DNA from 4 places in the Nonomuraea sp. NPDC059023 genome. Region 3 is predicted to be linked to each of the others. Evidence: riboswitches for the same ligand, from Rfam matches in the RefSeq annotation. Region 3 holds a riboswitch; each other region holds the start of a gene.

Region 1 (2,192 bases), on a different contig from region 3:
CACCCGCACCCCGAGGACCGCCGACGACAGGGGCAGCACGGCGAATCGTTGCTTCTTGATCGCGGGCACGTCCTTGAGCGCCGGGCTGGCCAGCAGGAACTTCTTCTTGGCCTCGACCGTGGTCTGGCCGTAGTCGTAGATGACGATGATCTCGGGCGCGCGTTCGGCGACCTGCTCGAAGGAGACGTTTCCCCAGGCCTTGGGCAGGTCGGCGAAGAGGTTGGCGCCGCCGGCCAGCTTGATCATCTCGTTGCCGATCCCGGCGCCGCCCGCGGTGAAGGCGGTCTTGTCGCCGGAGTCGTAGACGAACACCTTGGCCGGCTCGACGTCGCCGAGCTTCTTCTTGACGCCGTCCAGGACGGTGCGCATGGCGGTGACCTGCCGCTCCGCGCGCTCGCCGACGCCGAAGACGCGGCCGATGGTACGGATCTCCTCCTCGGCCTGGGCCGCGGTGACCGGGCCGTTCGGGCACTCCTCGGAGTTGACGTGGGTGTCGATGCCGGACTTGGCCAGCACGTCCCGGCCGCGGCCCTCCTTGGCGTCGAAGGCGCTCTCGAAGCCGCCGTAGACGAAGTCCGGCTCGGCCGAGAGCAACGCCTCGAAGGAGGGGTACTCCTTGGCCAGTACCTTGATCCGGTCATATGCCGCCTTGTACTCGGGCAAGATCGCGTCATCGAGGTAAGCGGTGCCCGCCATCGACTTCTCCAGCCCGAGCGCGAGCATGATCTCGGTGGCGTGCTGGTTGAGCGCGACGGCCCGGCGGGGCGGCCGTTCGTAGGTGGTGCTGACGCCGCAGCTCACGACGGTGACGGGGAATCCGGCGGGGGCTCCGGCCGCCTGCTCGGCGGCGGGTGCGGGGGTGCTCGCACAGCCGGCCAGCAGGGCCGAGGCGACGAGCAGGGGTACGAGCGCGCGCGGGCTCGCGGGGAAGGACATGCCGTCCACCGTTCCTCTCATGGGGAGATCCGCCCCAAGGTCGTGAGGTGGCGACCGCGTGAGTCTCCTGGCTCTCGGGTCAACGCTCACCCCGGCCTTCCCGCCCGCGGGGGCAGTGGCTTCGTCGGGGCTCGCTCGCCGATCACAGTGGCGGGACCGCGCCGGGTTCACACCGGCTTCCTCGATCCGCCGTCGCCTATTTCGGGATCTATCGTGGCATATCCGGAGCGCTGCCCGCCCGGCCGTACGTCTTCATGATCTACTGACCTGCGGGAATGCCTAGGAGATATTCGGGGCAGCGTGCACGTCATGGGGGAAAATTCTAAGAAGTACGCTATTCGCGCGGCCGCGGCCGCCGCCGCGCTGTTCACGATCGCGGCCTGCGGTTCCGGGGGCGCCCAGAACACCGCCGGCCTCGCCGTCCAGAGTCCTGCCACACCGCCGGCCGATCCCAGCGACATGGGCTCGCCGGGCGCCGGTACCGGTGCCGACGACATCAAGAAGGCGGGCGAGGCCGCGCTGGCCTCCGTCGAAGGTACGGTCACCGGCCTGGACTCCGACAACGGCGTGTGGAAGGTCACCGTCATCGGCGCGGACGGCGCCGAGAGCAAGGTCCGGGTCGACGCGATGACCTGGAAGGTCGTCGGCACGCCGTCCGCGGAGGCCGACGACGACGCGGAGAAGGCCAAGCACAAGGCGCGCGCCGAGGCGGCCAAGACCAGCTACTCCGACGCCGCGGAGAAGGTCGCCGGCGAGTACCCGGACGGCAAGATCACCGAGCTGTCCCTGGACAGGGACAACGGCACGGTGGTCTGGGAGGCCGACGTGACCGCCGCCGACGGCACCAAGGCGAAGGTCAAGGTCAACGCGGACGACGGCAGCGTGGTCTCGCCGTCGGCCGAGCCGGAATCGACCGGCTGACCGGCCTGAGGGATGGAGAGGCGGCGTGGCGGCGCTACCCGGCCAGCGCCCGTCGCGCGTAAGCGCGCACGTCGGCGTCCGGATCGCCCAGCGCCGCCTCCAGCGCCGCGCCCGCTGCCGCCGTGCCGGCCCAGCGGGTCAGCGCCAGCACGGCCGCCTTGCGCACGTCGAGGTTCTCGTCCGACAGCGCCGCCACGAGCGGCGGCAGCGCGCTGGCGCGGTCGGCGGCGAGCGCGCGGGCCGCGCCCACCCGCACCTGCCACCGCGGGTCGTCCATCGCCTGTACGGCCGCCGCCACCAGCGGCCCGCCCGCACCGGCCGACGACTCCAGGGCG
Region 2 (2,192 bases), on a different contig from region 3:
TCGTCCGGCACCCAGTTGGCGAGGTTCAGGTTGTGGGTACGACGGGCGTCCTCACCGGTGTTCTCCCGCAGCTCCAGGAACTCCTCGATGTCGGCGTGCCAGGTCTCCAGGTAGACGCAGGCCGCGCCCTTGCGCCGGCCGCCCTGGTTGACGGCGGCGACGGAGGAGTCCAGCGTGCGCAGCCACGGCACGATGCCGTTGGAGTGCCCGTTCGTGCCCTTGATGAGCGATCCGCGCGAGCGGACCCGGGTCCAGGAGATGCCGATGCCACCGGCGTACTTGGACAGGCGGGCGACCTGCCCGTACCGGTCGTAGATGGACTCCAGCTCGTCCCGGGGCGAGTCCAGCAGGAAGCACGACGACAGCTGCGGCCGGCGGGCGCCGGAGTTGAACAACGTGGGAGAAGACGGCAGATAGGACAAAGTCGACATCAACGCGTACAGCTCGGCGGCCTCGCCGACCGTCTGGGACAGGCCGCAGGCGACGCGGAGCATGAAGTGCTGCGGGCGCTCCAGCACCTTGCGGCTCTCGGGGTGGCGCAGCAGGTAGCGGTCGTAGACCGTGCGCAGGCCGAAGTACTCGAACCGCTCGTCGGCGTCGGCGTCGATGAGCGCGTCCAGCTGTTCACGATTTCGCCGGACGAAGTCGGCGAGCGCGTCCTGGATCAGCCCGGCCGCGTGCGTGGCGGCGATGGAGTCCGAGAACGAGCGGACACCGTGGCCGGCCGCCTCGTCGGCGATCTCTTCGGCCAGCAGCCGCGCGGCGACCCGGGAGTTGGCCGGGTCGGCGATCACGCGCGCCGCCGCCTCCTCGATGGCCAGCCGCCGATCCATCTCAACGATCTGCGTCACGTGCAACACTCCTCGCGAGCGAGCTTTCCCCCTGCGAAGGCACGCGAGAGCGCACGCGGCAAGCACGGAGATCCCCCGGCCGCGCAGCCCCCGGGCCCTCCCTCGAGGCCCAATGGACAAGACAACCGCTGGCAGGTCTTCGGGCTCGCGGGCGTCTCAACGCGTGAGTCCTACTGGCCGTCGCTTCCCGGACCTGGGTCCAGTGCTCATGACGGCGGTCGTTCCCGCTTACCGCTGCGGGGCAGCCCTGGAATCGCACCAGGTTCCCTTTTGCTCCGCCTCCGGGGAGGCGAACCAGCGACAGTGCAGGATCCTACATCTAGTGGCCGATCCCGCAACTATCCCCGGTATGTTGTGCTCGGCGTGTCGAGCATGCCGAGTTCACGGAGTACTCTGCGGGTACGGGCGGACTCGGTGGCCAGCCACGTGGCGAAGTCGTCGCCGCTGAGCGGGATGGCCTCCCAGCCCCCGTTACGGCAGGCCTCGTGCCACGGCGCCGACCGGGTCGCGTCCTCCATCATGCGCACCGCGGCGCCCCGCCGTTCGCCGTCCATCGCGGCGGGCCCGACCACCGCGCACCAGTCGGCGAAGTCGACCCGCACCCCGCACTCCAGGAGCGTCGGGGCATCGACGCCGGGGACCCGGGCGGCCGAGGAGACGGCCAGCGGCCTGATCCGGCCGGAGTCGAGCCGGGCCCGCCAGTCGCGCAGCCGCCCGGTGGCCGCCGCGACCTTGCCGCCCTGCATGGCCGCCGCCACCTCCTGGGCGCCCGGGTAGCCGGTGTAGTCGATCTTCCTGACGTCCACGCCGAGCCCCTGCGCGACCAGGCCGAACAGCAGGTGATCGGGCTCACCCAGGGGCCCGCCGGCCAGGTAGGTGCGCTCCGGCTGGGCCAGCAGGTGGGCGGCGAAGGCGTCGAAGTCCTTGAGCCGCGAGTTGGCCGGCACCACCAGCACCTCGACGTTGCCGGTGAGCCTGGCCAGCGGCGTGGTGGTGACGTGCATGGGGCGCTGGTCGTTCAGCTCGGCGGCGGCCAGCGCGGGCAGGCCGGTGACGGTGACCGTGGTCGTGCCGCCCGTGCCGGTGGCGGGGTAGCCGGTCCTGCGCAGGGTGCGGTAGAGAGCCTGCGCGACCGGGGCCCATCGCTCACCGCCGGGGACGACGCCGACGGGGCCGAGGCCGTGCGCGCCGCCACCCGCGGTGGCGCATCCGGAGGCACAGGCGGCCAGGCCGAGCCCGAGTGCGAAGAACTGCCGACGCCGCATGATGCCCCTCCCCGAACCCCGATAGACCTCCCATTACATGAGGTTATTGGCAGATCACACGGTGTTACACATCGGG
Region 3 (2,192 bases):
CCGAGGTGAAGGCGGCGAACTTGGCGTAGCGCGGGTCGGCCTTCTCCACGTCCGATAGGCCCTTCCACTCAGCGGCGGTCGCGAGCCAGACCTTGGCGTCCTTGGCCTTGGCCAGCACCGCCTCCAGGTCCAGCGTGCTGCTGCCGGGGCCGGGGGTGTCGGCCCAGGCGTAGCTGCCACCCGCGTCCTTGATCAGCTGGGCGACGTAGCTGCCGCCGTTGGCGATCGACCACTGACCCTCGTACATCTGGCCGGGCAGCACCGTCACCGGCGTGACCGCCTTGACCTTGCCCGTCAGCGCCCGGTAGTCGCTCTCGATCTTGTCGAACACCTGGGTCGCCTGCTGCTCGGTGCCGGTCAGCGCGGCCATCAGCTTGATCCATTCGGCGCGGCCCAGCGGGGAGCTCTCCAGCCACTCGGCGTTGGCGACGATCTTGACACCTGCCTGGCGCAATGGGCCGTAGGCCTTGTCCTCGGTGCCGCCGGTCATCAGCACGCCCGGCTTGGCGGCGATGACCTTCTCGGTGTCGACCTCCTGACCCTTGGCGTACTCGGTGATGGCGCCCTCCTTCACCTTCGCCAGCACCTGTGCCGAGGTGATGAACCCGGCGGAGGCCACGCCTTTGAGCCGGTCGAGCACGCCGAGTTCCGTGACGAAGGGCAGGTGTGTGGTGGAGGCCGAATACAGCGACTCGATGGGGGTCTCGACCACGGTGGCCCCGGCCACCTTCGGGTCGGGCGTGCCGCAGCGCAGCAGCACGTACGTCTCCGGCTTGGCACCGGGTGTGGGCTGCTTGACGGTGATCGTCTGGTAGTGCCTGGCGTAGGTGAGGGTGAAGTTGCCGGCGTGCTTCAGCGTCTGCTTGGCCGGGAAGTAGTCCTTGGCCGGGTCATAGGCGGTGACGCAGCGGCCGTCGGCGGCGGCCGATGGCCTGACGGGCTGGGCCGTACCCGCGCAGCCGGTGACGAGCGCGAGGGCGAGCAGTGCTCCGCCGACAGGGCGAAAGAAACCCAACGGATTCTCCTGGAGGGGAAGGCCGCGACCGCCATTCCTCGACAGCGATCACGGCGTGCGAGGGGGCGGCGCTCCAGGAGGGAGACGGTCGTGCTCACGGTCCATCCTCTCTTGGGGAGATCCGCCCCAATTTCTCGAGGAGGCGACCGCGTGAGTCTCCTGGCTCTCGGGTCAGCGCCTACCCCGGCCTTCCCACCCACGAGAGGCAGTGGCATTGTCGGGGCACGCTCGCCGATCACAGTGGCGGGACCGCGCCGGATTCACACCGGCTTCCTCGTTCCGCCGTCGCCTACGCCGATATCGTCGCACACGTCTTCAGGACTTATCCGGGCGAAGCCGTGTCGAGGGGAACCGGCCTTGACCAGCCCACGATTCCTCGTGCACGACTAGGACTCTCCAAGAAACGCAATGAGCTCGGTCCGGTCCGATGCCCGTGGGCGAAGACGTCGAGGCGGTGTGAAGCGGTGCAGTTCGAGGATGGGCGGCAGCGGGACCAGTCCTGGGCCGCCGGCGCTGATCCAGTCGGCGACGTCCGTGGTGGCGCCCTCGTCGTTGACCAGCGCAAGCCACACCGGACGACCGCCGGCGGCCCGCCCCTCCGGCGTCGGCTGCACGATGACGACGTTGGCCTGGTCGCACACGTCGAGGCAGTCGGTGACGCGGACGTCGGAGACCTCCGCCAGCCGGCGGATCTGCTCGTCATGGTCGAGGGCGGGCACCTTCCGGACGCTGCCGCAGCAGCAGTCCCGGCACACGGTGATCCTTTTCACGGATTCCTTTCATGAGTACGACAGGGTGTGACTCAGCAGCGCTCGCCGCCCCCACCGGCACGCCAGGAGTAGCAGGCGGGGATCATGACCGGGTTCAGCGAGATCAGCCGGACGCTCCGGCCGATCGGAGTGGGAAAGTCGACGCCGACACACCAGGGCTTGGGGGTGTCGCCGCTGCAGTTGGGGCTCTCTCTCTTGATACGCAACGCCTGTGCGGTGAGGTTCATGTGCGACAGTACGGCGCCGCCGTGGCCGCCCCAGGTGTCGACGGTGTAGGTCGTCCCGCCGTTGAGCTGGTGGGCGTTCCAGGAGCCGACGGTCATGTCCTGGGTGTTGCAGGGGTCGCTGGCGTTGGTGTCGAAGTAGGCGCCGGGCAGGTTGCTGGACCACCCCAGCCCACCGTTGCG
Region 4 (2,192 bases), on a different contig from region 3:
GCGGCCCAGGCGCAGCTCGCCGATCCTGGCCACCAGCCGTTCCCGCAGCGCGTCCGCGGTCGCCTGTCCCACGGGGACGGCCACCGAGATGGCCATGCAGCGTTCGCCCGCCGAGCCGTAGCCGGCGCCGATCAGCGCGTCCGCGGCCTGGTCCAGGTCGGCGTCGGGCATGACGATCAGGTGGTTCTTGGCGCCGCCGAAGCACTGGGCGCGCTTGCCGTGCGCGGTGGCGGTCGTGTAGACGTGCTCGGCGACCCGGGTGGAGCCGACGAAGGCGATCGCGGTCACCCTGTCGTCGGTCAGCAGGGTGTCGACAGCGTCCTTGGCGCCGTGGATCACGTTCAGTACACCGGGTGGGAGGCCGGCTTCGGTGAGCAGTTCGGCCAGCCGTACCGGAACTGATGGATCACGCTCGGACGGTTTGAGCACGAAGGCGTTGCCGCAGGCGACGGCGGGGGCCAGTTGCCACAGCGGGATCATGGCGGGGAAGTTGAACGGCGTGATCCCCGCGACCACCCCCAGCGGCCGGCGCATGGAGTAGACGTCGATCCCGCTGCCCGCGTTGTCGGTGAACTCGCCCTTGAGCAGGTGGGGGATGCCCGCGGCGAACTCGACCACCTCCAGGCCGCGCTGGATGTCGCCGTCGGCGTCGGCGACGGTCTTGCCGTGTTCGGACGACAGTAGCCGGGCCAGGGTGTCGCGTTCGGCCTCGACCAGGTGCAGGAACCTCAGCAGCACGCGGGCGCGGCGCTGCGGATTCCACTCCGCCCAGGCCGCCTGGGCTTCGGCGGCGTCGGAGATGGCCGCCCTGGTCTCGTCCGGAGTGGCCAACGGGACTCTGGCCTGGACGGTTCCGGTGTTCGGGTCGTGGACGTCGCCGAAGGTGCCCGAGATGCCGGGGACGTGCTTGCCGCCGATGAAATGGGACAGTTCACGGATCATGGAGCCTGCTTTCGCCAGGTGGACCCGAGGATGGGCATGCAAAGGAGGGCAGGTCAGAGGTGAGTGACCGCCGTCGCCATCGGATCACCTGGGCCGCGGGCGCGTTCCGGTGCCATGCGTGTTCGCTCCATCCTCGTGGACAACACATGCCAGAACTCGCGGCCGGTATCCTGACTCCCGGATCAGCGCACGTCATCCGGCCTTCCCGGCTTTCGCCAGTGGCACTGTCGAGCGATGACGCACATCCCCGGTCACAGTGGCGGGACCGTGCTGGATTCACACCAGCTTCCCTGCACCGCGAGCGTTCCTGTTGAAAATATAGTTGGACGTCCTAGTAAGTCCAGTGCCGGCTTCCCTTGGCTTAGGGTGGGGGTCGCAGTTGGTTCGCCCCGTCAGCCAGGCGAGGCGTCGTAAGAGGGAACCCGGTGCGAATCCGGGACTGCCCCGCAGCGGTGAGTGGGAACGACCGCCGTCACCAGCACTCGGCCCCCGGGGCCGGGGAAGCGACGGCCAGTAGGCATGTGCGACGCGCCCGCGAGTCCGAAGACCTGCCACTGCCCGCGCGCACCCCGCGCGCGGTGCATCGGACGGCCTCGAGGGAGGGCTGGGCGACCACGCGGGCCAGAAGTGTGCCCGCGCCTGGGCCGTGCCTTCGCTCGAACGCCGGGGATGTTCCCCGTGACTCGCGAAGGAGAGTTCCGTGACCGAGCGTTCGCTCGCCACCGTGTACGGCTACCCCCGCCAGGGACCCGGCCGCGAACTGAAGAAGGCCGTCGAAGGCTACTGGGCGGGCCGGATCACCGCCGCCGAGCTGGAAGCCGCCGCCGCCGGCCTGCGCCGCGCCGCCTGGCGTGAGCTCACCGACGCCGGCCTCGGCGAAGTCCCCTCCGGCGACTTCTCGCTGTACGACCACGTGCTGGACACCACCGTCATGGTCGGCGCGATCCCCGAGCGGCACCGGGCGGCCGTGGAGGCCGACCCGCTGGCCGGCTACTTCGCCATGGCCCGCGGCACCCAGGACGTGGCGCCGCTGGAGATGACCAAGTGGTTCGACACCAACTACCACTACCTGGTCCCCGAGCTCGGCCCTGACACCGTCTTCACCGCCAACCCCGGCAAGCAGGCCGCCGAACTGACCGAGGCCCTGCTGCAGGGCCACAACCCGCGCCCGGTCGTGCTCGGCCCCGTCACCTACCTGCTGTTGTCCAAGCCCGCCCCCGGCGTCGAGCCCGGCTTTCAACCGCTGTCGC

What was found. Region 3 has a riboswitch for cobalamin ahead of ACFWYW_RS44680 (ABC transporter substrate-binding protein). Riboswitches for the same ligand answer to the same signal wherever they lie in the genome.
Region 1: it holds a riboswitch for cobalamin, as region 3 does, so the genes downstream of both, ACFWYW_RS49250 (ABC transporter substrate-binding protein) here and ACFWYW_RS44680 (ABC transporter substrate-binding protein) in region 3, are expected to answer to the same signal.
Region 2: it holds a riboswitch for cobalamin, as region 3 does, so the genes downstream of both, ACFWYW_RS09565 (ribonucleoside-diphosphate reductase subunit alpha) here and ACFWYW_RS44680 (ABC transporter substrate-binding protein) in region 3, are expected to answer to the same signal.
Region 4: it holds a riboswitch for cobalamin, as region 3 does, so the genes downstream of both, ACFWYW_RS22445 (CoA-acylating methylmalonate-semialdehyde dehydrogenase) here and ACFWYW_RS44680 (ABC transporter substrate-binding protein) in region 3, are expected to answer to the same signal.

The regions. Positions count from the first base shown of each region.
Region 1 is NZ_JBHYIO010000045.1:30,922-33,113, forward strand. Features, by position in the region: gene ACFWYW_RS49250 (ABC transporter substrate-binding protein) at 1-957, opposite strand, end outside; cobalamin riboswitch at 997-1,119, opposite strand; gene ACFWYW_RS49255 (PepSY domain-containing protein) at 1,246-1,857, shown strand; gene ACFWYW_RS49260 (fumarate reductase/succinate dehydrogenase flavoprotein subunit) at 1,892-2,192, opposite strand, start outside.
Region 2 is NZ_JBHYIO010000004.1:298,496-300,687, reverse strand. Features, by position in the region: gene ACFWYW_RS09565 (ribonucleoside-diphosphate reductase subunit alpha) at 1-851, opposite strand, end outside; cobalamin riboswitch at 964-1,165, opposite strand; gene ACFWYW_RS09560 (Bug family tripartite tricarboxylate transporter substrate binding protein) at 1,190-2,116, opposite strand.
Region 3 is NZ_JBHYIO010000037.1:74,136-76,327, reverse strand. Features, by position in the region: gene ACFWYW_RS44680 (ABC transporter substrate-binding protein) at 1-1,015, opposite strand, end outside; cobalamin riboswitch at 1,147-1,343, opposite strand; gene ACFWYW_RS44675 ((2Fe-2S) ferredoxin domain-containing protein) at 1,402-1,785, opposite strand; gene ACFWYW_RS44670 (hypothetical protein) at 1,818-2,192, opposite strand, start outside.
Region 4 is NZ_JBHYIO010000012.1:257,594-259,785, forward strand. Features, by position in the region: gene ACFWYW_RS22445 (CoA-acylating methylmalonate-semialdehyde dehydrogenase) at 1-942, opposite strand, end outside; cobalamin riboswitch at 1,085-1,257, opposite strand; cobalamin riboswitch at 1,323-1,496, shown strand; gene metE (5-methyltetrahydropteroyltriglutamate--homocysteine S-methyltransferase) at 1,643-2,192, shown strand, end outside.